Regions from separate parts of the Pseudarthrobacter sp. NIBRBAC000502772 genome, predicted to be linked through region 2. Evidence: riboswitches for the same ligand, from Rfam matches in the RefSeq annotation. Region 2 holds a riboswitch; each other region holds the start of a gene.
What was found. A riboswitch is a leader RNA that binds a small molecule or an ion and turns the genes downstream of it on or off. The one in region 2 is predicted to bind cyclic di-AMP.
Positions count from the first base shown of each region.

Region 1: it holds a riboswitch for cyclic di-AMP, as region 2 does, so the genes downstream of both, NIBR502772_RS05630 (hypothetical protein) here and NIBR502772_RS06585 (M23 family metallopeptidase) in region 2, are expected to answer to the same signal.
Region 3: it holds a riboswitch for cyclic di-AMP, as region 2 does, so the genes downstream of both, NIBR502772_RS14780 (LysM peptidoglycan-binding domain-containing protein) here and NIBR502772_RS06585 (M23 family metallopeptidase) in region 2, are expected to answer to the same signal.

Region 1 covers NZ_CP041188.1:1,186,517-1,196,242, reverse strand. Annotated here, with positions in the region: gene NIBR502772_RS05650 (winged helix-turn-helix domain-containing protein) at 1-83, opposite strand, end outside; gene NIBR502772_RS05645 (hypothetical protein) at 82-411, shown strand; gene NIBR502772_RS05640 (response regulator transcription factor) at 702-1,442, shown strand; gene NIBR502772_RS05635 (cell wall metabolism sensor histidine kinase WalK) at 1,450-3,003, shown strand; cyclic di-AMP (ydaO/yuaA leader) riboswitch at 3,080-3,256, shown strand; gene NIBR502772_RS05630 (hypothetical protein) at 3,262-3,990, shown strand; gene NIBR502772_RS05625 (HAD-IA family hydrolase) at 4,078-4,776, opposite strand; gene NIBR502772_RS05620 (VOC family protein) at 4,834-5,208, opposite strand; gene upp (uracil phosphoribosyltransferase) at 5,270-5,905, opposite strand; gene NIBR502772_RS05610 (phosphatase PAP2 family protein) at 5,948-6,640, opposite strand; gene tadA (tRNA adenosine(34) deaminase TadA) at 6,764-7,270, shown strand; gene NIBR502772_RS05600 (DNA glycosylase AlkZ-like family protein) at 7,337-8,605, opposite strand; gene NIBR502772_RS05595 (glycosyltransferase family 4 protein) at 8,609-9,726, opposite strand, start outside.
Region 2 covers NZ_CP041188.1:1,371,548-1,381,273, reverse strand. Annotated here, with positions in the region: gene NIBR502772_RS06610 (molybdopterin molybdotransferase MoeA) at 1-365, opposite strand, end outside; gene NIBR502772_RS22360 (DUF6457 domain-containing protein) at 331-624, opposite strand; gene NIBR502772_RS06605 (molybdenum cofactor guanylyltransferase) at 621-1,328, opposite strand; gene NIBR502772_RS06600 (HNH endonuclease) at 1,421-1,921, opposite strand; gene NIBR502772_RS06595 (NlpC/P60 family protein) at 2,158-2,904, opposite strand; gene NIBR502772_RS06590 (C40 family peptidase) at 3,076-3,750, opposite strand; cyclic di-AMP (ydaO/yuaA leader) riboswitch at 3,821-3,983, opposite strand; gene NIBR502772_RS06585 (M23 family metallopeptidase) at 4,132-4,956, opposite strand; cyclic di-AMP (ydaO/yuaA leader) riboswitch at 4,960-5,204, opposite strand; gene NIBR502772_RS06580 (metal-dependent transcriptional regulator) at 5,334-6,029, opposite strand; gene serC (phosphoserine transaminase) at 6,307-7,437, shown strand; gene NIBR502772_RS06570 (MFS transporter) at 7,520-8,854, opposite strand; gene NIBR502772_RS06565 (DUF3027 domain-containing protein) at 8,900-9,445, opposite strand; gene NIBR502772_RS06560 (cold-shock protein) at 9,455-9,726, opposite strand, start outside.
Region 3 covers NZ_CP041188.1:3,201,045-3,210,770, forward strand. Annotated here, with positions in the region: gene NIBR502772_RS14740 (DedA family protein) at 1-405, opposite strand, end outside; gene NIBR502772_RS14745 (heme oxygenase (biliverdin-producing)) at 409-1,077, opposite strand; gene NIBR502772_RS14750 (NUDIX domain-containing protein) at 1,140-1,664, opposite strand; gene NIBR502772_RS14755 (DUF1918 domain-containing protein) at 1,719-1,919, opposite strand; gene NIBR502772_RS14760 (DNA alkylation repair protein) at 1,973-2,533, opposite strand; gene NIBR502772_RS14765 (TraR/DksA C4-type zinc finger protein) at 2,603-2,965, opposite strand; gene NIBR502772_RS14770 (cupin domain-containing protein) at 3,105-3,485, shown strand; gene NIBR502772_RS14775 (lytic transglycosylase domain-containing protein) at 3,508-4,779, opposite strand; cyclic di-AMP (ydaO/yuaA leader) riboswitch at 5,013-5,184, shown strand; gene NIBR502772_RS14780 (LysM peptidoglycan-binding domain-containing protein) at 5,188-6,039, shown strand; gene NIBR502772_RS14785 (YdiU family protein) at 6,109-7,572, opposite strand; gene NIBR502772_RS14790 (dienelactone hydrolase family protein) at 7,629-8,606, opposite strand; gene NIBR502772_RS14795 (ribonuclease Z) at 8,681-9,577, opposite strand.

The sequences.
Region 1 (9,726 bases), 190 kb from region 2:
AACCCCTGGCGGAGGCCGGAAGCCTGGCCGGCCTTGCCTGCGTTACGGACGGAGATGTGGACGTATCCGGATGCAACTGACATGAATGCTTACCTCAATGTGAATGGCCGTCATCGCGGCTCGAATGCTGATTGTCCCCGCAATGAAATCTGGGGATGGCGCCCTACGCTGGGCTGGGGGCGAATGCCTAAGAACTTCGTGGGGTCTGAAGATCAGGCGTGCATTCGACAACAGCGCATGTCGGCAGCAGCGGATGTGCTGGGCCAATATTCTGCGGCTGCAGGTGCTGTTGAGTTCTTGTTCACAATTGAAAGTGTGCAACGTAACAATGAAAACTTGCAAGTAACAATGGGTGCAACGTTCCGCATACTGAGACAAAATACGGATTTGTGTTACAGATCACCATTCTGATTTGGCGGCAAAATAGGAGTTGTTGTCCGCCATGGGTGCGCAAATGGCCCTCTCCGGCGAACAATGTTCGCCCTTTCGCCATATCAAGACCTTGAAATTCACCGGCCAATGACTTGCCGAGATTCCCTGCCGGGTTTTGTCGCCTGTCCAGCGGAGAAGGCGTCCGCCGGCGGATTGTCGGCGTCCCGCCCGGCCCCCAGATCGCCCATCCAGCTCGCTAGGCTGGGATTCACAGCGTGCGCACAGGAACCCCATAGCGCGGGCTAACCGAATGATCGGAGAGTTGTCCCATGGCCACTTCGCACTCCATGACCAACAACCTTCCACAACTGACCCACCCGGACGGCTCCCCCATCCGCGCCCTGGTGGTTGACGACGAACCCAGCCTTTCCGAGCTCATGAGCATGGGGCTGCGCATGGCCGGCTGGTCCGTTGCGGTGGCTTCGGATGGCCCGGAGGCCGTCAAGCTTGCCAAGGAGTTCCGCCCGGACGTCCTGGTGCTGGATGTGATGCTGCCAGGGTTCGACGGCGTTGAGCTGCTGGGCAGGATCCGCGCCTTCGCGCCGGAGGTACCTGCGCTTTTCCTGACGGCCAAGGACGCCGTCCAGGACAGGATCGTGGGCCTGGCGGCCGGCGGGGACGACTACGTGACCAAGCCGTTCAGTATGGAAGAGGTCCTGCTGCGGCTGCACCGCCTGGTCCAGCGCTCCGGCGTTGCCGCGATGGACACTGCCGAACTTGTGGTGGGCGATCTTGTCCTCAACATCGACACGCGCGAAGTGACCCGTGCGGGCGACGCCCTCCTGCTCACCGCCACCCAGTTCGAGCTGCTCCGGTACCTCATGGAGAATCCCAAACGCGTCATCAGCAAAGCCCAGATCCTGGACCGTGTCTGGAACTATGACTTCGGCGGCCAGGCCAACATTGTGGAGCTTTACATCTCCTACCTGCGCAAGAAAGTGGATGCAGTGCACCCGCCCATGATCCATACCGTGCGGGGCGCCGGCTACGTCATCAAACCGGCTGAGTAGCAGCTCCATGTCCTCGCCGCGAGCAACCCCAGCACCAGCCCGGAGCTGGCTGAAACCGGACACCTGGCATCTGCGCACGCGCCTGATCCTGTTGGCCATGGCCCTGCTGGTGGCCATCTGCGGCGCCGTGGGGCTGTTCAGTTACGCCTCCATGGATTCCTTTCTCACGGGTCAGCTGGATGAACAGCTGAGCCAGGCCGCCAAACTCTCGAACGGTCCGGGCCGCCCGCCCCTGGGCGGATTCAACGGCAGGCCGGACCCGCTTGACTCCCGCGGGCAGAGTGTCGGAACGCTGAATGCGCGGATCCTGAACGGCCAGATCCCCAGTGGCGGTTTCCTGGACTCGGACACCACACGCCTACCCCTCGACTCCGAGGACAAGCAGACCCTGCTGGCGCTGACGCAGAACGGCATCCCCGTGAACCGCTCGCTGTCCAACGGGGATTACCGAATTGTGGCCGTCCAAACCGGCTACGGCGATGTCCTTGTCACGGGCCTTCCGCTCGCCGCCAAGGAGAGCACGCTGGCATCGCTGGTGTGGACCTTTGTGTTTGTCTCCTTGGGCGGCCTGGCGCTGATCGGACTGGCAGGAACCGTGCTGATCCGGCGCACCATGAAGCCGCTGGAGCAGCTTTCCGAGGTGGCAACCCGGGTGGCCCGGCTCCGGCTGGACGCGGGCGAGGTGGCACTCGCGGTGCGCGTCCCGCCGTCGAACTCCAACCCCGGAACCGAAGTGGGCAGCGTAGGGCACGCCCTGAACCTGATGCTGGACAACGTCGCCAGTGCCCTCGAGGCGCGGCAGCGGAGCGAGACCAAGGTGCGGCAGTTCGTTGCCGACGCTTCCCATGAGCTGCGCACCCCGCTGACCGCCATCCGCGGGTACACGGAGCTGATGCGGATGACCGAGGACTTCACGCCGGACGGCCGGAAATCCCTGGCCCGGGTCCAAAGCCAGTCCGAACGCATGACCACCCTGGTGGAGGATCTGCTCCTGCTCGCCCGGCTCGATGAGGGCCAGCCCCTGAAGCTCAGCGAAGTTGACCTCACACAACTCGTGATCGAAACCGTCAGTGACGAGAAGGTCATCGCCCCGGACCACCAATGGCGCCTTGAACTGCCTGACGAGCCGCTCGCCGTCACGGGTGATGCATCCCAACTGCGTCAGGTGCTTGTCAACCTGCTATCCAATGCGCGCAAGCACACGCCGCCGGGAACCACCGTGGTCACCGCTGTCACGAAGTCTGCCAATGGCGGCGCAGCGGTGACGGTAACGGACGACGGCGGGGGCATCCCTGCGGAGTTCGTTGACCACGTTTTCTCCCGGTTTGCCCGCGCAGACGCGGCGCGCAAGGGTACGGCGCCGGCCTCGGGCGCCGGGGCGTCCGAAGGCACAAGTGGCTTGGGCCTGGCCATTGTCCAGTCGATCATGGAGGCCCATGGCGGGAGCGTGGAAGTGACATCACGGGCCGGACGGACGGAGTTCGCATTGCTCTTCCCTGCCGGCGCGCTGGCGCAACCCACTGACGCCCGAGCGCAGCAAGGCGACACACCATCGCCGTGATTCCCGTTACCAAAATGTGACTTAAGGTTCCAGCTCCTGTAGCGTCGATGACGTGTGGTTCCCGTTTGGGCCGCATATCCGGATGACGCCAAGCTCTGCCGCTTCCCGGATTCCGTTTTCAGAGGCAGAGGCGGGGGACCCACCGTCCCGGGCACCAAGTGCCCTTTGGGGTTAAGCCAACACGTGATTGTGCCGTGTGGCCGGATGCCCTCATCCGAACCCGACAGCTAACTCCGCAGGTGTGAGAGGCGATCCATCATGTCTGAATTCAAGGTACAAACGCGCCCGCAGGGCGACACAAAGTCCCACAGCCACCGCAAGCAGACGCGCTTCGGTGCAGCTATGTCCCCATTGTCCAAGGCCGCGCGGATTCCCTCCGTGGGCCAGCGCGTCGCGGTGTTCGCGACGGCGTGCGCCCTGCTGGTCGGCGTCAGCGCCGCGGCACACGCTTCCGAGTCTGCGTCGCTTGCGGCCAGCGCGGACCAGGCCGCCGAACAAGCCAGCGCCCAGTCGAAGCTGAGCTTCGAGACAGCCGAGATCCAGCCCCCGGCCTCCCCGGAAGCTGCGCCGGCCGAGATCAACGTCGCGCCCCAGGCCGCCGAACCGGCACCTGCCCCGGTCCCGGAGCCCGCTCCGGCTCCGGCCCCGGAACCTGCGCCCGCGCCTGTTGTGGCAGTCAACGACCCCGCAGGAGCGCAGGCCTACGCTGCCGGCCAGCTGGCGACGTACGGCTGGTCCGCTGACCAGATGCAGTGCCTGCAGACGCTGTGGACCAAGGAATCCGACTGGACCACCACGGCCACCAACGCCAGCAGCGGCGCGTACGGCATCGTCCAGTCATTGCCTGCTGAGAAGATGGCTAGCGCCGGCGCGGACTACATCACCAACTACCGCACGCAGATCAACTGGGGCCTGAACTACATCCAGGAGCGCTACCAGTCACCGTGCGGGGCGCTGAACTTCCACCTGTCGCACAACTGGTACTAGGCCGACCGAGCGGCGCCGGCGGCCGGCGTCGCTGAGCTGCGCCGGCGGATCACGAAAGTGATCCGCCGGCGTCAAAGCCGGAAAGAGTCAAAGCCGGAAAGAAATGAGCTGCCGTCCCGCGGCGTCCGTTTCCACGGAGGCCGTCACGGCACGGTAATCCGCGATATGCAGCACGCCTGCTGGCAATTCGCCCGCATTCGGACCCACGGCCACCGTCCGGATACCCGCAGCAACGCCTGCCGCGATTCCGGCGGGCGCATCCTCGAACACCACGGCGTCATCCGGTTTCACGCCCAGCAGCCCGGCGGCCATCAGATAGCCTTCCGGGTGCGGCTTGCCCCGTGTGACCAGGTCCGCCGTCACGGCCGTGGCCGGCATGTCCAGCCCGGCAGCGTCCATGCGGATGTCTGCCAGGGTCCTGTCCGCTGAAGTCACCAGCGCCACTGCCTGGGCCGGGAGGCTGCGAAGCAGGTCGGCAGCCCCCGGCAACGCGATGATACCGGCCGTCCGCACCCGTTCCATCGCACCCAGTTCCTCGGTGAGGGCCGCGACGTCCGCTCCCGCCGGCGCGAAACGGCGCACGGTATCGGCAGCCTGGACGCCGTGCGAAGTGCGCAGGATTTCGGCGATGTCCAGGCCGTACCGGGCCGCGAATTCTCCCCAGACCTCCTCCACTACTGCCGTGGAGTCCACCAGTGTGCCGTCCATATCGAAAAGGACGGCCCGGCAGGTCAGTGTTCGTGCGGCGGCAGGTGCTCGTGTGGCGGTAGGTGTGGGGATGTTCATGCTGCCTATTTTGCCTTAGGCGTTACCGGCTCAGGCGTCGCGACCCGGGCGCCGCCCTCAGGCGTCACGGCCCGGGATGTACTGCACCGCCCACTTGTTTCCGTCGGGATCCGCGAAGTAGACGAAGTGCCCCCAGTCCTGGATGTCGATGTCGCTGACCTCCACACCGTTGCCCTTGAGGTGGTCGTGGGCAGCCTGGATGTCGCTGACCACCATCTGCAGGCTTGGGGCTGTGCCCGGAGGGGCGTCATTGAGGCCCTCGCCAATACAAATGGAGCAGGCGGATCCCGGCGGGGTCAGCTGGACGAAGCGAATGCCATCCATGGGCCGCTCGTCGAAATCCGGGTTGAATCCGACTTTGTTGACGTAGAAATCCTTGGCCCGGTCCACGTCGGATACGGGCACAAAAACGAGTTCAAGTTTCCAGTCCATGCGCCACAGGCTAACGGCGGCGGCAGGAAAGCGGAAGACTTACATTCTGGAGCAGCCCGTACTAGCCGGCGATGCCGTACAGGCGGTCGCCGGCGTCGCCGAGCCCGGGAACGATGTAGGACTTCTCGTCGAGCCGTTCGTCAATGGAAGCCAGCACGATGGTCACGTTGGCCTCGGCCAGTTCCTCTTCGAGCTTGGCCAGGCCTTCCGGCGCGGCCAGGAGGCAAATGCACGTGACGTCTGAGGCGCCGCGCTTGAACAGGAACTTGATGGCTTCGCGCAGGGTTCCGCCGGTGGCAAGCATCGGATCCAGAACAAAGATCTGCCGGTCCGTCAGGTCCTCAGGGAGCCGCTCCGCGTACGTGATGATGTCCAGGGTTTCCTCATCGCGGGCCATGCCCAGGAAACCCACCTCAGCGGTGGGGACCAGCTTGGTCATGCCCTCGAGCATGCCGAGCCCGGCGCGCAGGATGGGAACCACCAGAGGCGTGGGCTTGGTGAAAGCGGTGCCCACTGTGGTGCTGACCGGCGTCTCGATGGTGACCGGCTGGGTGCGGACCTCACGGGTGGCTTCGTAGGCCAGGAGGGTCACCAGCTCTTCCGTCAACTGCCGGAAGACCGGTGACGGAGTGTTCTTGTCCCGCAGGACGGTGAGCTTATGGGCGACCAGCGGGTGGTCCACAACGAGAGTGCGCATGCGTCAAAACTATCACCCGCCCGGGCAGCGTCCGGCAGGGAATCAGCTCGACGGATCGTCCCGCAGGGCGGGGTGTTCGAACGTGGGTGCCGGGCCCGCGTGCTCGCGTTTGCGCAGCACATGGAACAGCCGGTGCGCCAGGATCACGATGCCCACCCAGGCAAGGCCCAGGAACCAGCCGGCCATCACATCCGTCAGCCAGTGGTGGCCCAGGAACACCCGGCTCAGGCCCATCGCGATGATGAAGATCACCCCGGCGGTGATGGCCGTGATGCGCGCCCAGAGCACTTCGAACTGGAGGCACATGACGTACACGAGCACACCGATCACCACCGTTGTATTCAGGGTGTGGCCGCTTGGGAACGACGGCGAAGTCTCGTACGGAGGGACAGCTTCGGCGTGGTCCGGGCGAGTGCGGCCCACCAGCCGCTTGCCCACCGTGGTGGCCAGCGTGGAGACGGCCGCGGCGCCGCCCACCAGGATGATGGGCCGCCAGGTCCGGCTCAGGAACGTGAGCCAGGCCGTAAGTATGCTTGCAAGGATGGGCATGCCGATGCCTCCGCCGATGTTGGTGAAAGCCGTCACCCCGGCATCCAGTGCGGGGTTCCGCAGGCCCTGGGACAGCTCCAGCGCGGGCAGGTCCAGGGCGGTCAGTCCCTCTTCATCCACCACGTTGTTGTAAACCTCGGCACCCAGGAGCGCCATGGTCACCACCAGCGCTCCCCCAACCAGCATGGTGATCCACAGCGCGGCGTACGGTTTGAACCATTGGCCCAGACGGTCCCTGAACGTGTCCACTATGCCTCCCCGGCGTTAATGCTTTGCAGGCTGGATATCCTTCGAAACTATCATTGAGCCATGGTCGCCGCAGAAAAGAACCACCTCGAATGGATGGGTCTTGCCCTGGACGAAGCCCGGCGCGCGCTGGCCACCGAGGACGTGCCGATCGGCGCCGTGGTGATTGGGCCCGACGGCGCCGTGCTGGGTTCCGGACGGAACCAGCGGGAAGAGCTGGGAGACCCCACTGCCCACGCAGAGATAGTGGCCATCCGGCAGGCGGCGGACCGGTTGCGTGCCTTATCCAAACTCGACGGCGGCACCGGGGACGGCTGGCGGCTGGCCGACTGCACGCTCGTGGTGACTCTGGAGCCGTGCGCCATGTGCGCCGGCGCCGTGGTCCTGGCCAGGATTCCCCGCGTGGTCTTCGGTGCCTGGGATGAGAAGGCCGGAGCGGCGGGCTCGGTATTCGATATCCTCCGCGAGCGCCGGCTCAACCACTGGGTTGAGGTCTACGGCGGCGTCCGGGAAGAGGAGTGCGGTGCGGTCCTCAGGGACTTCTTCGCAGCGCACCGCAGCCGGCTGTAACGGGTCGTAGGCGGGCTGCAATTCGTCTCGGGCCTGCTGTAGCGCTCTCACCTGCCTGCACGACCCTCAGCCTGCGGCATCCGGGGCGTCGATCCTGTCCTGGCGCGAGGCCGGCGAGTCCAGGCTAAACGAGCGGAAGTCCCCCAGTTCGTCCCGGATCCAGGCCTCTACCTCGGCGATGCGCCGGGATACTGCGGGCGTGGCCCCGCCAAAGAGCCAATAGGCAATCCGTGATTTCCCGGGATCGTATTGCCACAGCCCGATGATCCGGCCGCGGTCGAAGATCGGATGGTCCGGCAAGTCAGCCTGCAACGCCAACGTGGACCCCAGGACCTGCTTTCCCTTGTCCTCCTCGGCAAACAGCTCCCCTGAGTTCCTGCGGAGCAGGACCAATGAATCCGTGCCGGCCAGCAGCTGAATCTGTTCCTCCGCCGGCGCCTCGAACAACGCAAGCCGCCCGACGTCGTCGGGCATCATCCACAGCACCTCACCGTTGGCGGTGGGAACCTCCACCGCCCCAGTGGCGGCCAACGCTGCCTTCGTGTGGGCCAGGGTGAATCCGGTGAACCATTGCGACTGCTTGACCGTGGCACCGCCAGTCCAGCCAAGATAGCGCTGCAGTAGGAGGCTGCGGGCGGCGTCGTCCTCCATGGCGGTGGGCGGCAAACCCCACAGCGTGTAGGCGTAGCGCTGCTGATCCAGCCGGCCGTTGGCGGGCACGCGCCGGATCCGTCCGTCCGCCTGGAGGAGGCCCAAGGCCGTGGGCAACGTGGTGGCGGCGCCCTTCTTTTTGCCCTCCTCGCCGAGGTTCCGGACCGAATCGCCCAGGAGATCCTTGAGCTGTTTGGGGTCCAGCGGGTTGCCGGCCTCGGCCAGGGCGTGGAGGATCTCCTCCTCCAGCAGCGTGATCTCGCCGCGCTCGACGCCCATTCTCGCCAGCACACGGAACGGCGCCACGGCGGCGTCCCGGCCGATCTGGAGGCCCCACGCAAAGTCATCCTGTCCCAGCACATAGGTGCAGCCACGGGCGGTGGGCAGCTCATGGATTTTCAGCGACAGGACGTCAGCGTCCGCCTGCGCGCGGCTAGTGCCGGCGCGGGCAAAGAGCGTGAGGTACGGGTTGGCGCCGCCCACGGAACGGGCCCAGCCGGCTCTGCTAAACACGTCGGCGGCATCCGCGCCCTGGAGTGTGCCGTCGAGGCCCTGCTTGTGCCAGGCCCATGCCCTGAGGAGCTCTGGGGTGAGCACCTGCGGATCCGGGGCATCTTGGCTCAGGGCTTTGGGGGTCACGGCCTGTTGGGTCAATACGGCGGCGGAGGTCGGGAGCGTGGTCATGGCTTATTGTCCACCGGCCGTACCCGCAGCGGTAGGCATCCCCGCGGCGGGGGTTTCTTCAGGAGGCGTTTTGGCAGCAGGCGTTTTGGCAGCAGGCGTTTTGGCAGGAGGCGTTTTGGCAGGCACGCCGAGGATTTCCAGGACGTTCCGGGCGGTGGAGTCCCAGCCGGGCAGCTGTTCCCGTGCCGCCAGGGCAGCGGCACGCCAGCCGGCTCGGAGGGATTCGTCCACCAGCCACTGCCGGATCACGGCAGCGAGCACGTCCGCGTGGTGGTCTTCAGGTCCGTTGCCACGAGGTGCGTCGCCTTCGGGTCCGGCGAGTCCGACGGCGGCACCTGGCACGGCATATGTCCCGCCATCACGTTCACCACCACGCTCGCCGTCCGGTTTTCCCGCGAGCCTGCCAACTCGTTGCGCGAGCCTGCCGGCGAGTCTTCCGGCGAGGCCCAGGGCGTCCACGGCGCCGGTCCCCTCCCGCACGATGACGGGAATCCCGTGGGCCAGCGATTCCGTCACCACAAGCCCAAAGGCTTCGGCCCGGGACACAAGAAGGCTCAGGTCCGTCCGGCTCCACTCGTCCGCCAGTTCGGTCCCGGCGAGCTGGCCGGTCACGCGCACCCTGTCCTCCATTCCAAGGGAGGCAATGGCTGCCCGGACCTGTGCCGCATAGGCGGGATCGGCGTCGTCCGTTCCCACCAGCGACGCTGTCCAGGCGAGGTCCCGGAGCCGGGACAGCGCGGCCACGGTCAGCAACTGGTCCTTGTTGGGCAGCAGCGCGGCCACCGCAATGATGTGGGGCGGGGCCGAACCTGACGCCACCGGTGCCGTGTCCGTCCCGGGCAGGACAACCCGGCTGGCGCGGAGCCCGTGCTTTTCTGCGGCCGAGGCCGCTGCGGACGAACTGGTGCAGATCACTCCGGCGGCCGCCCGCAGTGCCCGCCCTTCGCCGGAAGGGTGGCTGGGCGACGGCATGTGCTGCAGGACCCACGGGTGTTGTCCGGCGGCCGCGGCGTACTCCAGTTCGCCAGGCGCACCGCACGCAATCAGCCCGTCCACGAGGGTGACCGTTTCCGGGGTGATGTCCGACTGCGATGAGTCCGGCCTTGGGTCCCAGGCGCCCA
Region 2 (9,726 bases):
ATCAGTCCGCCGGTGACGATGGGGCTGGCCTGGTGGGGTGCCAGCCGCATGCCTGCGTCTGCCACGATCCACGGACCGCTGCCGTTGACGGCCCATCCGTCCATCGCAGACGACGCGTAGTGCGGCATGTCGTGCAACGCGGTGATGTCTTCGGCCAGGACCCTGCCCAGGGCTTGGCCCAGGGGAACCCGGCCCGGCGGAATTGGCGTGGCGATATCAAAAGCGGCCTTGCGCGCCTCTTCCCAGGTGTGGGCCAGGTGCTTTGCCGGGGCTGTCTGCTGCCCGGGATTTTCGGATACGTCGCCGGGGGCGGCGGTCACTGAACGGGAGTCATTCGACGGGGGTCCCGGCGGATTCGGCGTCATAGTCAGCAGCCAGGGTGCGGGCACGGTCCATGGCAGCGGTCATGGCGGCGGCGTTGGTGGCCTGCCCTGCTCCCGCAGCCAGGCCGGCGGCGAAACCGGCAATAAAGGTGGTGAGCGGGGCGGCGGGGCGGACCACTGAGTGGGCTGCCACGCCGGCCAGCGACAGGATGGTGTTGACGTCGATCTGGACGTCCTCCAGTTCATACGCCTGGAGCAAGGACCTGCACCATTCTTCCAGCGTCTCTTCCTGGCTTTTCACGCTCTGCCTCCCAAATCGTCTGCGGCAGTGTTGCCCCGGAACCCGGCTAGGGGATCCGGACCGGCCACTCCAAGTGCGGCGGCATCGTCCCAGGTGTCCACGTCTGCCGTGGAGCCAGCCGGAACGGCGACAAGCTGCACGTCCAGACTAGCAAGGAGTGCCCTCACCGAACCGTTGATTAAGCGTCCTGTGCTTTCCAGTTCCGCCACGGAACGTTGTAGCGCGGCCGTGCTATAAAAACCGACCAGCGGCTGACGGCGGCCTTCCTCCGAGACGGCCACCACGCCGTCCGGTGCCAAGCCCGCGGGCGCTCCGGCAGCGGGTCCTCGCGCACGCAACGCAGCCTTCAGCGCCGCCACCGCCTGCCCCACGTTGGGCATGTCGCAGGCCAGCACCAGCGTCAGCCTGGGGCGGCTGCCACCCGCCGCGGACAGGGCCGCAAGCCCGGCCGCAATGGCGGCCGCGGGACCGCTAAAGGGGGGTTCTTCGCGGCAACGGAGAAATCCAGGGATTTCGCCGGCCGGCACCTCCCCGGTGTCCGGACCAACCACGACGGCGGCCCGGGCTCCCCTCGCAGCGGCGGCGGAGCGACGCAGCAGGGAGTCGCCGTCGTACGTCAGACTCTGCTTGGGCACGCCACCGAGCCGCGACGAACGGCCGCCGGCGAGGATGACGGCATCGAAGTCGAGGGGGTCAGCGTCCACCCTCCCAGCTTAACCGCGCAGGCTGGAATACTGCGCCGGGCTGGAACTACCGCGCGGACCGGAACAAGGCAGCCCGGAACAAGGCGGCCCGCTCAGGCAGCCCGCTCAGGCAGCAGGAACGGATCCCAGTCCGGCGTGGGCTTCTCAAGTTCCTTGATCTGCCAGATGGTGCCATGCGGCGGTTCCGGATCAAACCTGAGCTTCCAGCCCATTTCAGCCGGGGTGTGATCGCCCTTGGTGTTATTGCAGCGGAGGCACGCGGCCACCAGGTTCTCCCAGGAGTCGGCGCCGCCACGCGACTTGGGCTGCACATGGTCGATGGTGTGGGCCCCTTTGCCGCAATACGCGCAGCGGTGTCCGTCCCGCCGCAGGACGCCGCGGCGGCTGACAGCGGTGCCCTGGTTGTATCTGGGGCGGATGTAGCGGTTCAGGAGAATCACGGACGGGCGGCCCAAAATCTCCTGAGGCCCCACCACAGGGTCATCGCCCTCGGCAATAACACTGGCCTTGCCCGTGAGCACAAGCACCAGCGCCCGGCGGAAGGTGACTACCGCCAGCGGTTCATATCCAGCATTCAGAACGAGAGTGCGCATGCACGTACCTCTTTGTGGCCGCACCCGTCAGGGGCACGAGGGCCGGCTGCCCCCGGCATATCCGGGCTATGGATCGACACCACAAGAGTAAACAAAGAATCCCGGGATCAGCTAATCCCGGAAGTAACCGGGGTCACGTGTCGGGCCTGGGCGGCTGTCCGGATCGGTACGACAGGCCGGAGACAGCAAAGGACCCCCGCCGTGAGGCGGGGGTCCTTTGAACACTGAAGCTGCTGCTAGGACACGCGGATGAAGACCGGTCCTGAGCCAACATTGGCGCTGAATACAACGGTCTGGTTGCCGTTGTAACCGCCGTGGACTGCCTGACCGTTGCCGGCGTATACGGCGATGTGGGCCATGCCCGCGCCGCCGTCGGCGTAGTAGATCAGATCGCCGGGCTGGGCCTCGGCGGCGCTCACGGTCTTACCCAGGGACAGGTAGCCGGCGGGCCAGCCGTGGTAGTTGATGCCCACGGCGGCCAGGGCGTTGGTCACCAGCATGGTGCAGTCCTGGCTGACGCCGAGCTGTGCGTAAGCAGCGGACAGGATGGCAGCACCCTTGCCGCTGGCGGCGACCGGAGCCGAGGGAGCAGCCGGAGTGGCCGACGCTACCGTGATGGTTGCCGCGGCCTTGGCCGGAGCCGGAGCTTCGACAACCGGCTCGGGAGCCTCAACCGGAGCGGGCGTGGTGGTCACGGCCGGCTTCTCGTAGGAAATGGCAATGGTGGAAGCAGCGGAAATGATGGCCGGAGCGGAAACCTCAGCCTCAAGGTTCGAAGCGGAAGCACCTTCGTGCTGGACTCCGGTGTCTGCCGCGTTCGCGGCGATACCACTGGTCAGGACAAGGCCGGAAGCAGCAGCGATAACCGCAGCCTGGCGGCCCATGCCGCCGGCGTTGTCGCCGACGGCCTTGGCAATGACAGCCAGCGAGTTGGTCTTGGTGACCTCGGCGCGGTGCCGTGCAACAGTTGCACGTGTAGTCATTAATTTCTCTCTTTCGTTTTCCTCAGGACCGCGTAGGCAGTCCAAGGGCGTTGGAGGCGCCGGCATCTTGGGGGTACGCCGGCACATCCCGAACGGGGATTTAGCGAAAAGTTTCCAGCGAAGAATCGGTTCCGGCAGCACAGGGCTTCAGGAACTGCCGGATTGCAGGAACTACGGGGCCAGCGTGAAGAAGGATCCGCCGCCCGTGGATGCCACGGAGTGGAGCAGCGTGCCCTGTGACGGGTTCAGTGCGCTGATCATCATGCCGTTGCCGACGTAAATGCCAACGTGGGCGCCGCCATTCTGCATGACCAGGTCACCGGGAGCCGGTGTGGCGGTGGGCCGCATGGCCGTCCAGGCATTGGTGCGGGGAATGCTGATGCCGGCCTGGGCGTAGACCCACTGCGTGAAGCCGGAGCAGTCCCAGCCGTTGGGAGTGGTGCCGCCCCAGAGGTAGGGGTGACCGATACCGGTGTAGGCAAGTGCTGCCAGACCCGAAGCAGCAGCAGAGGAGACAGTGTCAGCGAGCTTGGAGGCCGCGGCCTCGGTTGCGGCAGCACCCTGAGCCCCGGTTTCGGAAGCCGTGGACTGCGCGCGGACCCTCTCAACCTTCGGCGCCGGCGTCGTCTTGATGACGGGGCGTTCGAAGGAAACGGTAGCCGTGGGCGCGGCAGTGACGGCAAGTGCCGTCTGCGCAGAACCGGACTCGGTAGAGGCGGAAACGCCGGCGGTGGAATCCGCGGCGTTGGCCGGAAGCCCCATGCTCAGGATCAGACCTGATGCAGCTGCGATAACAGCAGCCTGGCGACCTACGGTCCCGGCATTGGCACTGACGGCCTTGGACACGGAGCCCAAGGGGTTAGTGCGAACCGGTTGTGCGCGGTGACGCGCAGAAGTATGGCGTGAAGACACGAAGGTAGCCTCTCCCAATGCCTGCGAGGTGAGCTGTCGGATTCGGATGGGAGTCACCCGGCCGCGCTGCTTCACAGTGGAAGCTTTGCGACTTAACCCCAAGGCCTTCAGAATCGAAGACCAAAATTGGTTCCCCCGCCCCTGCCAGACGATGTCATGCGAACGGACCTTGAGCGGTGGCAGAGCTAGGCAATCCACTCAAGAACGTCAACTTCGGAAAAGTTGACGCGCTTTAGACGTTACAGGAGTTCCGAGCCAATGTCACATTCAGGTCACGGCATGTTGCTACGATTCGAGAGTTGGCCATCATTTGGGTCAGAGCCAGCCGGTGGGGTCGACGACTTCGCCATTGATCTGAACCTCGAAGTGGAGGTGGCAGCCCGTAGACGCGCCCGTGGTGCCGCTGAGGGCAACCACGTCGCCGCGGCTGACCGTCTGGCCTACCTTGACGCTGGCGGAGGAGAGGTGGTTGTAGGTGGTTTCAAGGCCATTGCCGTGATCCACCACCACGCGGTTGCCACCGCCGTACTGGTGCCAGCCAACGAAGGTCACGGTGCCGCTGGCAGCGGCCATGACGGAGGTTCCGCACTGTGCCACGTAGTCCTGGCCGCGGTGGAAGTCGCCGGAGCCGCCGGTGATGGGACTGACCCGGAACCCGAAGGGTGAGGCCGTAACCAGCTGGGCCAGCGGCGAGCCAAGGCTTCCGGCAGAGGCGGCGCGGGTAATGGATCCCGCGGACTGGGCGCTCAACAGCTGCTTCAGCTTGCCGTCGGGATCACCCTGGGTCACCACGGACGAGCGGCTGAAATCAATTTGGGCGGCGGCTTCGGCGGTCACTTCGGGCTGCGGAGCAGCGGAAACGGCTAATGCAGCCTGGCCGGGTGCCGGAGTGGCCATCACGGGGCCGGTCACAGGAACCGTCACAGTGAGAGCAAGGCCTGTTGCTGCCAAGGCGATGCCGGCCTTCTGGCCGAGGCCACTGGCGGCGGCGAAATCCGTCATCTGCCGGAAGGGTCCCCGGCGGCGGCGGGCTTCCCGCTGTGGGTCGCGGGGCCTCTCCGCGCTGAAATCCTCGGCCACTCTGGGCGCCGAGGCGGGACCCACCGCGCGACGGCGGCCCCTGGAGTATTGCGTGGTCAAGAATGTTCCTCTCTGGGTAGCCTGCGAAGTTAGCTGTCGGATTCGGGTCAGAGAGTTCAAAGACCCGGTCCGCCGTGACAAGCACTTTGGCGCAGAGATATCCCGTGAGGATCCTTCGCTGGAAGAGGCTTGCTGCTGACGGACTTAACCCCAAGGCAGTCTTACGACTGCCGGTTGTGGTTCCCCCGCCTCTGCCAGTTGGTGACTGATGCACCTGATCCGCTGGCAGAGCTCGGCTCCGGATCAGGTAACGCTTTTGTATCGACGCTGAGTTTCAACTATAGGTGATTAACTTGGACAGTAACAATTCCGTTACCTTTGCGGAACCTTGCGTCGCTGCGCTATGGAACGGCCCCACACGGCGGACCGCCTTCCCGTCAGCTGACGGAAACGAAGACGTGGGATGCCACTTCCGGGGGCAGCTCGAGCGCCCCTTCGATTCCCGGAACGCGCACCGAAATGTACTCCCCTACGCGCTCCAGGGACACCGTGGCACCGGGCCTGATCCCGCCTTCATCCAACTGGACCAGCAGCTCAGGTTCCACCTGGATGGGCTCAGCCAGCCGGCTGACTGTCACGTTCGACGCTGGCCCGTAGCCCTGCATCGCATCCAGGAGATTAATCACACCGGCGTCTGGGAGCGCGGGCGCCGGCCCGCCCAGGGCGGCCAGCCCGGGGATGGGGTTGCCGTACGGAGACTCGGTGGGGTGGTTGAGCAATTCGTAGATGCGCTGCTCTACACGTTCGCTCATCACATGCTCCCAGCGGCACGCTTCATCGTGGACATAGGCCCAGTCCAGGCCAATCACATCCGCCAGGAGCCGTTCCGCGAGCCTGTGCTTGCGCATCACTTCCGTAGCGCGTTTCCGCCCGGCTTCCGTGAGCTCCAGGTGGCGGTCTCCGGAGACCACGACCAGTCCGTCGCGTTCCATCCGGCCGATGGTTTGGGACACCGTGGGTCCGGAATGCCGCAGCCGTTCGGCGATGCGTGCGCGAAGAGCAACGATGTTCTCTTCTTCAAGCTCCAAAATGGTCCGAAGATACATCTCCGTAGTATCGATCAGATCCGTCATCCAGCTCAGCTCCTCGAGCGCAGTACCTTGCGTTGTCCCACCGTATCGCGTCCCGCTCAGCGGCGAGGTCCGCTAAAAAGCTTAGCCTATTTTGAATTTGTCTGGATAATGCCCGGGCGGAGACAAAGAGTCTCATTGGCCGGACTATGACGGCCCCGGTTCCCCGCCCAATCGAGGGTTCAGGCAGAATAAGGGAGGTCCTTATGCAGTCACCGCCGACTACCGGCCACCCCACCGCCCGGACGTGAGCCACGTCCATGCCGAAATTGGAGCCCCCGTGAGCGAAACCAGCATCACTATTCCCGCCGACCTCCTGCCAAAGGATGGACGGTTCGGCGCAGGACCCTCCAAGGTCAGGCCGGAGCAGCTCGAAGCGCTCTCAGCGGCGTCCAAGACCATCCTGGGCACCTCCCACCGCCAGGCTCCGGTCAAGAACCTCGTGGGCTCCGTCCGTGAAGGCCTCAGCCAGTTCTTCCGCGCCCCCGAAGGCTACGAAGTGGTCCTCGGCGTCGGCGGCTCCACCGCTTTCTGGGACGTCGCCAGCTTCGGCCTGGTGGAAAAGAAGGCCCAGCACCTGTCCTTCGGCGAGTTCGGCTCCAAATTCGCCTCAGCCACCAACAAGGCCCCGTTCCTGGACGCCTCCTCCATCATCAAGTCCGAGCCCGGCACGCGCCCGGTATCGGCCGCCGAGGCTGGCGTGGATGTCTACGCCTGGCCGCAGAACGAAACCTCCACGGGTGTCGCGGCTCCGGTCAAGCGCGTCGCGGGCGCCGACGCCGGTTCCCTGGTCCTGGTGGACGCCACCTCCGCAGCCGGCGGCCTGGACGTGGACGTCTCCGAGGCCGATGTCTACTACTTCGCCCCGCAGAAGAACTTCGCGTCCGACGGCGGCCTGTGGCTGGGGCTCTTCTCCCCCGCCGCGCTGGAACGCGCCGCCCGGGTCAAGGCAAGCGGCCGCTGGATCCCCGATTTCCTGGACCTCCAGACCGCCATCGACAACTCCAAGCTGAACCAGACGTACAACACGCCGTCGCTCTCCACCCTGGTGACCCTCGACGCGCAGGTGCAGTGGCTGAACGCCAACGGCGGCCTGGACTTCGCGTCCGCCCGCACCGCTGACTCCGCCGGCCGGATCTACTCCTGGGCCGAGGCCTCCGAGTACGCCACCCCGTTTGTGGCAAAGGCGGAGGACCGTTCCAACGTCATCGCCACCATCGACTTCGACGACTCGATCGACGCCGCCGCGATCGCCAAGGTGCTCCGCGCCAACGGGATCGTGGACACCGAGCCGTACCGCAAGCTGGGCCGCAACCAGCTCCGGATCGCCACGTTTGTGGCCATCGAGCCGGCTGACGTCTCCGCGCTGCTGGCAAGCATCGACTACGTGGTGGGCGAGCTGCGCAAGTAGCGTACCCGCGCGAACGGACACTTGGGGCCCAGGAACCGGGGCCCAAGTGTCCGTTCGCGCTGTCTTGTGGTGAGGCCACTTGTCAGCGTCCGACGGCGTCGTCCGGGTTTTCGTCCGGGGCGGCGCCGTTGACGTTGTCCCCCGGTTGTTGGACGCCCAGGTGGGAGACGACGCCGAAGTAGCGCAGGCCACGGGCGCGCCGGTTGAAGGTGAGCCGGAGCCGCTGGGCGCGGATGATCCATATCATTCCGATCACGGCGGCGATGATCCCGGAGGCGGCCGCAACGGAAAGTGACCACCGGGGGCCGGCGACGTTGGCCACCCATCCCACCAACGGCGCGCCGATGGGTGTGCCGCCCATAAAGATGGCCATGTACAGGGCCATGACCCTGCCCCGCATGACGGGATCGGTGGTGGTCTGGACGTAGCCGTTGGCACTGGTCATCATGGTGATTGCGAACAGGCCCACGGGCACCAGCGCCACGCCGAACCAGAAGTAGTCCGGGGCAAGCGCGGCCAGTCCCGAGGTCACCCCAAAGGCAGCCGCCGCGCCGAAGATCATCCGCAAACGGGGTTTGCCGCGGCCGGCGGAGAGCAGCGCGCCCGCCACGGAACCGATGGCCATGATGGAATTCATGAGCCCAAAGGCGCTGGCGTCCAGCCCGAATTCCGTGCCCACCATCGCGGCGATGAACAGAACGAAGTTAAGGCCGAGTGTTCCCACGATGAACACGGCCACCAGGACCACCACAATGTCGGGCCGGAACCGCACATAGCGCAGCCCCTCCCGGATGCGGCCCTTGCCCGGAGCCGCCCGGGGAAGCTGGCGCAGTGACGCCGTCGGAATCTTCCACAGGCTCAGGAGCATGGCCAGGAACGTGAAGGTGTTGATCAGGAACACCCAGCCGGGACCTACCGCTACGGTGAGGACGCCGGCCACGGCGGGCCCGATCATCCGGGCGACATTGAAGGAGGCGCTGTTCAGGGCCACGGCGTTGGGCAGGTAGTCGTCCCGCACCAGTTCAGAAACAAAGGTCTGCCGTACCGGGGCGTCGAGGGCGGAGACCATGCCCAGCAGCAGGGCGAAGCCGTAGACGTGCCACAGCTGGCCGGCGCCGACCACCACGAGGATGCCCAGGCCGGTGCTCAGAAGGGCCATCATTGACTGGGTGATGATGAGCAGCTGCCGGCGGCTGTACCGGTCCGCCACGAGGCCGGCAACCGGCGCCAGGAAGAGCTGCGGCCCCAGCTGCAGCGCCATGGTGATCCCCATGGCCCCGGCGTCGTGATCGGTGAGGTGGTCAAACACCAGCCAGTCCTGGGCCGTCCGCTGCATCCAGGTTCCGATGTTGGAAACCAGTGCGCCGAGGAACCAGATCCGGTAGTTGAGGATGTGCAGGGATTTGAAGGTGGACATCAGTGCCGGCCTTCTTGGTTCTCAACCCTGCGCATTGGCAACTGCTTAGTCAGCCTCGCCGGCGGGGTCGTCGTCTTCGGATTCTTCGTCCCGGTCCTCGGACCCGGGAGTGTCAGCCTCGGCGTGCGAAGTGTCCGGCTCCGCAGCCGAAGCAACAGCTGCGCGCGGCTCGTCTTCCTCTGCGGCCTGTGCGTCCTCGGGGCGGACGCGCTCGGCCCACGGCACCCACTCCGGGGAGAGGATGGAGTCCTCCGACGGCAGGAGGCCAAGCTCGCTGACCGTGACCACCTTGGAGCGGGAGTTCCTGGTCAGGACCGCGTACCACTGCCAGCCGTGGTAGCCGGCCATCCTTGATTCGAAGAGGTGGGTGACCAGGCGGTCGCCCTCACTTTTGGCAGCCAAGTGCGCACCGATGTCCGACGCCGCCGCGATCCCTTCGATGGCGGTTCGCGCCTCGCCAACGGCAGCGGCGAGGAAGGCATCCGGCTTTCCGGTGCGCCACACGGGCACGCCTGCGCGGCGCTTGGCCTCGGCTTTTGCGCCTATTTTCTCCGCTGTTGTGGTGTCCGGCTGTTCAGCGTCCGCGTTCATGGCCAAGACCTAAACGTCCAGCTCGTCGGCAACCTTACGCAGGGCAGCCGCGATGGCTTTGCCCTTGTTGCCTTCCGGGTACTTGCCCGCGGACAGGGTTCCGGAGAGGTTGTCCAGCACGCTGACGAGGTCCTGGACCAGGGGCGCGAGGTCCCGGGCGCTGGGCCGCTTGGCCTTGGCGATGGACGGCGTCTTGTCCAGGACGCGCAGGCCCAGGGCCTGTGCACCCTTGCGGCCGTCGGCAACGCCGAACTCAACCCGGGTGCCGGCCTTCAGTTCCG
Region 3 (9,726 bases), 1.8 Mb from region 2:
GCCCAGCACAACAATTCCCCACGGGGAGCCGGCCGCCAACGCCAGCCAGGCTTCGACGGCGGCGAGCCCGATGGTGGCGTAGATCAGTGCCCAGAGGATGGAACCGGCGACGGCGGCAGGAAGGTAGCGCCTTAACGGCATCTTCGCAGCACCGGCGGCGAGGTTGACGGCAGTCTGCAGGCCGATGGTCAGGAACGACAGCGTCACGGCGAACGATCCCCAGCGGCGGACGAGCTCTTTCGCCTGGCCGGCGCGCCGGCCGTTCCACGAGGAAGCGAACCGTGTGTGCTCAACACCTACTGCCGCTCCCCGGCCGATCCAGTACGTCGCGTTGACGCGCAGCATAACAATGGCGAAAAGGCTGGCCGCCGCCACGCCGAAGGGCAGGTCCCGGAACTGGTCCATGGGTCAGGCCGCAGGCTGCGGACGGGCCCCGACGGCGGATTGCAGGTCCGCGAAAATGTCGCCGTTGAGCCGGAAGGCATGGGCGGCGTGGGTCAGCACTTCCTCGGTCCGGTCCGTGTCCAGCGCCAGGGCGTCCAGCCGGAGACGGTAGCCGTCCTTGTACTGCTTCATCTTCCCGACGCCGGGGAAAAGGTAGAAGTTCAGGCCGTCGTCGGGGATGCCGTAGTGCCGCTGGACGAGGCGGTGGATGATCTGCCCGCCGGACAGGTCCCCCAGCAGCCGGACGTAGTGGTTGGCGAGCATGAACTCGGCGCTGTGGTGTTCGCGGATCAGGGTGGCGTAAGCCGTGGTGGCGGGGACAGTGACGATCCGGCCGTCTGCCAATTGCTCCCGCCAGCCGGTGCCATAGTGGAACGCCATGTCCGCCTCGAGCGCCGCCGTCCGTTCCAGGGCGGGGTCCAGGAACCCTGCCAGCAGCGGATCAGCACCGTACTCGGACCGCGCCACCGACTCCATGGCACCGTACACCGTGTACAGCTGGGCGGTGAGGGCAGCAACGGCGGCTGCGTCCAGCCTGCCCTCGAGCAGGTCGCCCATAAACGGGGACGATTCGGCCTCTTCATGGGCCGCGCTGGTGGACTGTTTGAGCAACACGGAGAGCGGGGCGGTCATGTTCTTCCTCACGCGCAGCAGGGGGTCGGAACACCATTATGGCGCACCGCACTTAGGCAACCCTAATCTCGCCCTTCCAGCATGCGCGTCCGCAGGTCCGGCCACGATTTTGAGAAACCGGGATGGAGCTCTTTCGCGTCCACCTCGTCCAACGGAACCCACTGGAGTTCGAGGCTTTCCGGATCGTTGATTACGGGCTCAAAAGGCGCGGTCACCAGCACTACAACGGTGGTGTAGGACCAGTAGCCGAAGTCCAGCACAGACGTGAAGAGGACGCTCACATCCGCGGCCGGTACCGCGGCTTCCTCGTGCGCCTCGCGGAGGGCCCCGGTGACTGCGTCCTCGCCCTGGTGCAATGCTCCGCCGGGCAGTCCCCAGGTACCACCGTTATGGCTCCACAGCGCGCGGTGCTGCAGGAGAACGCCCTTGCCGGGGTCATAAGCCAGCACGCCGGCGGCACCGAACCTGCCCCAGAACTTGCCGCCGCCGCCCTCCACCCAGGCGTCACCGGGGTCCCGCGGACCGGTGCGGACCGGCGGAATCGTGAGGTTCGCGTCAGGGGACGTGGCAGCCAAGGAGTGATCCATTCCACCAGTCTGACAGGTGCCCGGTGGCCCGGACGCGCGGCCGCCCGCGGCGCGTCAGCCGGCCTGCCCCGCGTGACCGCGTTCGATGGCGAAATCACCGCCCGGGTACATAACGGTTTCGTGTCCGTCGTCGAACCTGACCAGGTAGGGCGGATGACCTTCCTGACCACGGACTTCCACGATCACGCCGTGCCGATCCGAAGATCCGACGGTCCTCCCCCGGACGATAATCCTGTCGCCCTGCGCTGCCTCCATGGCAATCACCTCCAAGCCCCAGAGTACGACTGACGGGGACCGGGGAACAGGGGTCAGTCGCGTTCCGCGTCGCGGTTCCCGGAAATGCGCTGCAGGTCGGGTCCCTGAGACGCGATGAGCCGGGCAGCGTGGCGAAGCGAATCGTCGGGGTCCTGGTGCCAGCGGGCGATGACGACGTCGGCGCGCTGGCGGCCGCTTTCGCCCAGTCCCTGCAGCAACGGAACCACAACGTCGGCAATCAGGGGGGCCACCAGCTCACCGGTCTGCGCGGTTCTGATGAAGCCCTCCAGCCGGGTCAGGTCAGAGTGGCGAAGAAGGGCAACCCGGGACTGCAGCAGCACCACGGCGGCGAGCCGCCTCTCATAGACCGGCCGCCTGCCGGGACCGGGCCGGCCCCAGAGGAGGGATGCCAAAGCGGTCACCTCATCGTGGCCAAGATCCTTGAACTTCCTGCCGGCGTCGCGGACGGTGCCGCGTACGGCTCCCACTGACGATCCGTAGGAACCCAGGACCCCGCCCACCCGGGCCTCCACGTCCTCCGCCCGGTACCAGGCGCCCTCATTCTGCAGGGTGGCATCGATGAAGCCGGCAGCGTCCTGCACACGCCCGTTCACAGCACCCTCCCGGTCGCGGCACTGGAAGTCACGTCACTGGAGTTCACGACATCTGGGTTCACGTCGCCGCTACCGTCCCTGCCGGCCGGCGGCGGCGTGGAGGATGCAGAACGGCGTCGACGGGCGGGCTTCGAGCCGTCCCTCCGCGATGGGGTCCCCGCACACGGCGCACGTGCCGTAGGTGCCCGCCGCAATCCGCGCCAGGGCCGCGTCCACCTGGTCAAGTCCCGCACTGCTCTGCTTCAGGAGCGCCGAGGCCTGCGACAGCTCGAACGCAATGGTGGAACCCTCGGGGTCGTGCTCGTCATCCACGTTGGAATCCTGGCGGGCGGCGTTGGCCGACGAAATGTCCGCACGGAGGGCGGGGAGGAGCGCGAGTTTCCGGGTGCGCTCTTCTTCCAGCAGAACCCGGAACCGTTCAAAATCGGGCATGGGAAAAGCCTAGTGGTTTGGGTCTCGACAAGCGCCGTCGGCGGGAGCATGCTGGCAATCGTAAGCGCCTCAGATGCGGTCTGGCAGCCAGGGACAGACAGCTGATGGACACAGAATCAACAGAGAAAGTCTGCGTGCCATGCCTACCAACGTCGTCACCACACTGGCAGTCAAATCCCACAACACGCCGGATGAGAAGCGCCGCCCGGACAAAACCGAAGTGGACGTAGTCAACCTCGGCGACTACACCGTTGGCCGGTTCACGTTCAGTCCCGGCTGGCGCTGGTCGGACTGCATCAAGCCGGTGGTCCAGACCGAGTCCTGCCAGAACAACCACGTCGGATACTGCGTTTCCGGGGCACTCAACGTCGAGACCACCAACGGCACCCGGATCAGCATCAGCGCCGGCGACTCCTACACCATTCCGCCCGGACATGACGCCTGGGTGGACGGCGACGAAGCCTTCGTCGGCATTGAATTCCTCAGCGCCGCGGTATTCGCCAAGGCACCGGGAACGTGACGCGGCTGCCGTCCCCCGCAGGTCAGTACCAGTTGTTGGCCACGGAATGGTTCCACGCGCCGCACGGTGACCCGTAGCGGTCAGCGATATAGGACAGGCCCCAATTGACCTGGGTCCGGTAGCTCGTGAGCCAGTCGCTGCCGGCGCTGGCATACTTGCTGGCCGGCAGCGACTGGGCGATCCCGTATGCGCCCGAGTACGGGTTGGTGGCGGTGGTCAGCCAGTTCGACTCCTTGGTCCACAGCGACGCCAGGCACGGAAACTGGTCCTGGCCCCAGCCGTAGGCGCCGAGCTGCCCGGCCGCGTAGTTCTTGGCGCCCGCGGGGTCGTTGACAGCGCCTCCCGGAACGGAAGGCACGACGACGGCGGGCGGCGGGACCGGCGTCGGGCTCGGGACTGGAGGCGGGGCGGGCACGCCGGGTAAAGCAGGTGGGGCCGGAACCGGTTTCTGCGCAGCGGCAAGGGCCGCCGCCTTGGCTGCCGCCTCCGCCTGTTGGCGTGCCTGGTCCTGCGCCGCGGCCCGCTTGGCGGCCTGCGCCGTTTCATACGCGGCCAATGCCACCTGGCCCTGCCGGAACTCCCCCTCCACCGCAGCCGTGGTCCCTTTGAGGGAGGCCAGCTGCGCGGTCAGTTCCTGGCCGTGCTCCTGCTGCTCCGCGATCTGCCGGGACATGGCCTGCTGGGCGGATTGGGCGGCGTCGAGCTTGGTTCTGGCCTCGCCGGACAGGCGCTCGCGCTCGGCCCTGGCCGCCTGCTCCTGATCGGCCAGGGCACGGGAAATGCGTTCGGCGCCTGCAGATTTGTTGACCAGGGCCGCAGTCTTATCGCTGACGATCTGGACGATATTCAGGCCGTGGATGCTGTTGTTCTGCACGGCGTCGAGGGCAACGAAGAAACCCATGTTGGTTCCACCGGTCTTGTACGATTGGGCCGCCAGAGCACCGATTTCCTTCTTGTATTGTCCCAGTTCGGCCGCGGCGCGTGCCGTCTGGGCCGTGAGTGCGTCCACAGTGGAAGTGGCGGCCTGAAGTGCCGCTTCGGCCTTGGCGTACTCCGCGGCGGACGTTACGGCCGCATTGCCCAGCGCCTCTGCTTCAGCCTGGAGTCCGCCCAGCAGCCCGTTGATCCTGGTGACTTCTGCCGCTTTGCCGGCCTCGCTTTTCTTGGCGTTCTGCACGTCTTGCCACGAGGGATACCCGCCGGGCGGCGCGTCGTCGTCGGCATGCGAGGGAAGCAGCGCAGCCGACCCCACCAGGGCGACCGCCAGCAGGCCGGCGAGGGCGGGCAGCCGCATTTTTTGAACAATCCGGGACATAGTTGGTGAGCTTACCGGGCATATACGGATTACGGGGCCTGACCTGCAACATCGTTACCGAGGAGGGAGGGAATCCGAGATGAAGCGCGGGTGGATTTCACGCCTACATTCCGTTACCGGAATGTGACATTGCCGATAACTGGAAGTTATGGTCAAACGGTGGCCCGGCTCAAGCCGGGACATTCCCGCCAGTATGCCGAGCCCTGCCGCTGACCGGGATCCAGTCGCTTTCCAGCTGGCAGGGACGGGGGAACCACGTTTCCACGGCTTTTCGAAGCCTTGGGGTTAAGTCGGTATCGCCCCGTCCCGTGCGGCGGCGCTACCGGCCGGGTATCTCCGACCCGAACCCGACAGCTCACCCCGCAGGCATGGGAGAGGCGATCAACCGTGTCCAAGAATTCCGCTGCCGCACGCCTTCGTGCGGTTCCTGCCCGCTCTACCGTCCTCATTGGCCTGGCCACTGCGGCCAAAACACACCCTCTGACGTTTGGCCGGCCGGCCCTGGTGGCTGTTGCTGCATCCGGCCTGCTGTTCAGCATTGGCGTCCCGGCTCAGGCCGGCGTCCACGGCCCGGACAACTCCGGGACTGCCAACACTCAGGTCCAGACCAGTGCGGCGGCAGCGGCTCCGGCCGCTGTTGCTTCGACTTCCGCTGCAGCAGCCCCCGCCGCGGCCAACGTCCACACCGTCGTTTCGGGTGACACGCTGGGCCAGATTTCCGCCGCCAACGGCGTCCCGCTCAACGACGTCCTTGCCGCCAACGGACTCTCGCTGACCAGCATCATCTACCCCGGCGACCAGATCCTGATCCCTGGTGCCGGCTACACCGCACCGGCTCCCGCAGCGTCTCCCGCACCGGCGCCGGCCTCCCCCACCAACACCGGCATAAGGCTGGCCTCAACGTCCGCACCGGCGGCACAGGCTCCGGCCGGCTCGCTCGGCGCGGCCATCCTGGCTTCCGCCAACTCCCAGCTCGGCATCCAGCAGGACTGCACCGCCATGGTGGAGAAGGCGCTGCGCTCGGTGGGTAAAAGCGTGGGTGACCTGGCTCCCGGCCAGTTCTTCCAGTACGGCCCGGTGGTGGGCACACCGGCCGCAGGGGACCTGGTCATCACGGCCGGCCATGTGGGCGTCTACGCCGGCAACGGCCAGGTTGTCAGTGGCGGGGTGGACGGTTACAAAACCGAAGTGCACTCCATCAGCTGGCTCGCCGGAGCGTCCTTCGTCCGCGTAGCGTGATCCGACCATGCTCGACGGCGGCGGGCGGCACCCAGCCCCGCGCCGCCGTCGTCCATCCCTGGTGTTCTCTCAGGTCCCGCAGAAGGTCCGATAGCTCCCGAAGTCTTCAGGGGCGGGGCCGGCGTAGCGTTCCAGCCCGGGGCGCTGCGTGTACGGATCGGCCAGGACGTCCACCAACCGGTTGAATGGGTCCAGGTCGCCGGCGATAGCCGAGTCCAGAGCCTCTTCAACCAGGTGGTTCCTGGGGATGTAGACGGGGTTGACCCGGTCCATCAGGTCCGCGTCCGGCGCCAGGGCCAGCCACCGCGCGGCCCAGGCGTCGAAGGCTTCGGGGTTCGCAAACATGGACCGCGCAGTTTCCGGCGTACCGCGGGCCGCCGAGCCGAGGCTCCGGAAGAAGGAGGTGTAATCCACCTGGCCTTCCTGGAGCAGCGCCAGCACGCCGTCCACCAGGGACGACGCGACGTCGTCGTGCGTGTCCGGGCGCAGCCCAAGCTTGGACTTCATGCCTGCTGACCAGGCAGCGCTGTACAGGGCGCGGAAGCCGCCGAGGGATTCAACGGCGAGCGCCACGGCCTGGTCCTGGTCTTCATGGAGCAGGGGCAGGAGTGCTTCAGCGAGCCGGGTGAGGTTCCATTCGGCGATGACCGGCTGGTTGGCGTAGGCGTAGCGTCCGTCCGCGTCGATGGAGCTGTAGACCGCGCCGGGGTTGAAGGCGTCCATAAAAGCGCAGGGACCGTAGTCGATGGTCTCGCCGGAGATGGCCATGTTGTCGGTGTTCATCACGCCATGGACGAAGCCCACCAGCATCCATTGCGCCACCAGGGACGCCTGCGCGGCTATGACCGCCTCGAAGAACGCGAGATAGGGCTTGTCGGCGAGCGCCGCGTCCGGGTAATGGCGGCTGATGGCATGATCCGCCAGACGGCGCAGAAGGTCCGTCTCGCCGTTGACGCGGGCGAACTGGAAGCTGCCGACCCGCAGGTGGCTGCTGGCCACCCGGGTGAGCACGGCCCCGGGCAGCATGGTTTCGCGGCGGACGGGCCGGCCCGTGGCCACCACGGCGAGGGACCTCGTGGTGGGGATGGCCATGGCGTGCATGGCTTGGCTGACGATGTACTCGCGCAGCATGGGACCGACGACGGCGAGACCGTCACCCGCGCGGGCGAACGGTGTCCGGCCGGAGCCCTTGAGGTGGATGTCCCGAAGCTGCCCGTGGATGTCCGTGACCTCCCCCAGCAGGAGGGCCCGCCCGTCGCCGAGCAGGGGTGAGTAGCCGCCGAACTGGTGGCCGGCATAGGCCTGGGCCACGGGTGTGGCACCGTCAGGAATCTGGTTGCCGATGAGCAGCCGCGTCCCCTCGGGCGTCCGCAGCCAGGACGGGTCGAAGCCCAGCTCGGTGGCCAACGGCTCGTTCAGGACCAGCAGCTGCGGGTCAGGTGCTTCCTCCGCCTGCCAGGGAACCGCCAGCTCCCCGAGTTCGCGGGCGAAACGCCCGCCGAAGGTGAGCGTTAGTGGGATTGCGGTGCTCATGCTTCAAGACTACCCGTGGCAGGACAGCCCAGACCGCGGCGGATCAGACGTGCTGCTCAGACGTGCTGTCCGAACCAGGCGAGGGTGTCGTTCCAGGCAGCCGTGGCTTGGGTTTCGTTGTAGCGCTCGCCGGTGTCGTTGTGGAAGGCATGGTCGACGCCGGGGTAGACGGTGATCTGGTGGCGGACCCCGGCAGCCACCAAGGCGTCACGAAGGGCGGGCATCGCGCCGGTGATCCGCTGGTCGCGTTCGGCATACACACCGAACGCCGCAGCCTTGATGGCCGGCACCTTGTTCAGGTCCGGCGCCGGCCCATAGAACGCGGCGGTGGCCTTCAGTCCGGCCAGCTCGGTTACCGCCTGCCACGTGATGCCGCCGCCGAAACAATACCCGTTCATGGCGATGCGTCCGGAGTCCACGAAGTCCTGGGCCTGAAGGTAGTCAAAGGCGGCGGCGAAGTCAGCAACATGGCGCTGTGCCCCGGCTCGGGTCAGTGCACCCGACACGGCGTCAGAGTCAAGGCCGGCTGTGCCGCCTTCCCTGCTGAGCAGGTCAAGGGCCAGCGCCGCGTACCCGGCTTTGGCAAAGCGGCGGGCAACGTCCTGGATGTGCGGGGTCAGGCCGCGGTTTTCGTGGCAGACCAGCACCGCAGGGCCGGCTGCACCGGATTCGGGCCGGGCGAGGTACCCACTGATCTCGGTTCCGTCGGCCGGGAACCGCACGGTCGCCGTCGTCAGCCCTCCGGCGCCCTCCGGGACGGAGAGCGGGCTCTTGGCCCCCGGCACAGCACCGGCAGAAGCAGTGCCGGGGCCCGCCGTCGACGATGACGGCGTGGGTGTGGGCATGGGGTCGGTGCTGCGTGGGACTTCCTCGGGTGTGCATCCGACGAGCAGCATCGCGCCCGATGCCGCCGCCATGCTTCCCATGATGAATGCGACCCGGCGGGTAAACGTGCGGTGCGTCATTGCGCCGGCGCGGTAGTCGTCGAAGAATTCCTCGATCAGATACCTTTCAAACTTTCCAAGCTGGAGCATGATTGGCCTCCTCGAGTGAGGCTCATATCCTTCTCCGAAGCCGGCCTTCGTGCAAGGGTCAGCGAGTTCCGGCCTCACCGGGGGCTACCGCGCCGATTGGGGAAGGCGATCCGGTCCAGGTCATTGGCTGCCATAACCGTCGAGCTGCCAGCCCGGACCCGGGCCTGCTCCTCGAGCGCAGTAACGTCGTCGCCGTACCGCGAGGAGAAGTGCGTAAGGACCAGCGTGCCGACGGCGGCGCTGGCCGCCAACTCCCCCGCCTGCCCGGCGGTCAGGTGACGGTACTGCTTGGCGAGCTCGCCGTCGTCGGTACTGAACGTTGACTCTGCCACCAGCAGATCCACGCCGTCTGCGAGTTCCTCGGCACCCGCACAGGGCGCCGTGTCCATCACGAACGCGAAGCTCTGGCCCGGCCGGGGAACGCTCACATCGTCCAGGCGGACACCGTCCAGAACTCCGTCACGCTGCAGGCGCCCCACGTCCGAGCCAGAGATCCCGGCCGCGGCGAGCTTGTCCGGCACGAGACTGCGGCCATCAGGTTCCTGCAGCCGGTAGCCGTACGTTTCGATGCGGTGCTTCAGCGGCTGTACCTCCAGGCCGGGCGCGACGGCCCCGGCGCCACCGTGCGGGCAGAGCCTCAGGTCAAGTCCGGGGGTGCTGACGGACACCAGCGCGCGGACAACTTCCTCTCCCGACGCCGGGTAGTGCAGGTGGACTGGATGGGTCACGCCGTCCAAAGCCATCCGGGAAAGCACGCCCGGCAACCCGAAGCAATGGTCGCCGTGCACATGGGTGAGGCAGATGCGCGTGATCTGAGTGGCCGGGATCCCGGCGTGGAGCATCTGGCGTTGCGTTCCTTCGCCGGGATCAAAAAGCAGGCCCTCGCCATCCCACCGCAGCAGGTAGCCGTTATGGTTGCGGGTCCGGGTGGGGACCTGGGAGGCAGTGCCGAGGACGACAAACTCACGCATGGAACTGAGTGTCCCACTGCGGGTTGCCTGCATCCAGCCGCCCCTACTCCAAGCCGTCCCGGACTGCTACATCGGCACGGCCAAGGCGACTGACAGCTGGGTTCAGCCTGTCGCCACGGAAGGACGCACCATGCTCCCTGACACTTCTC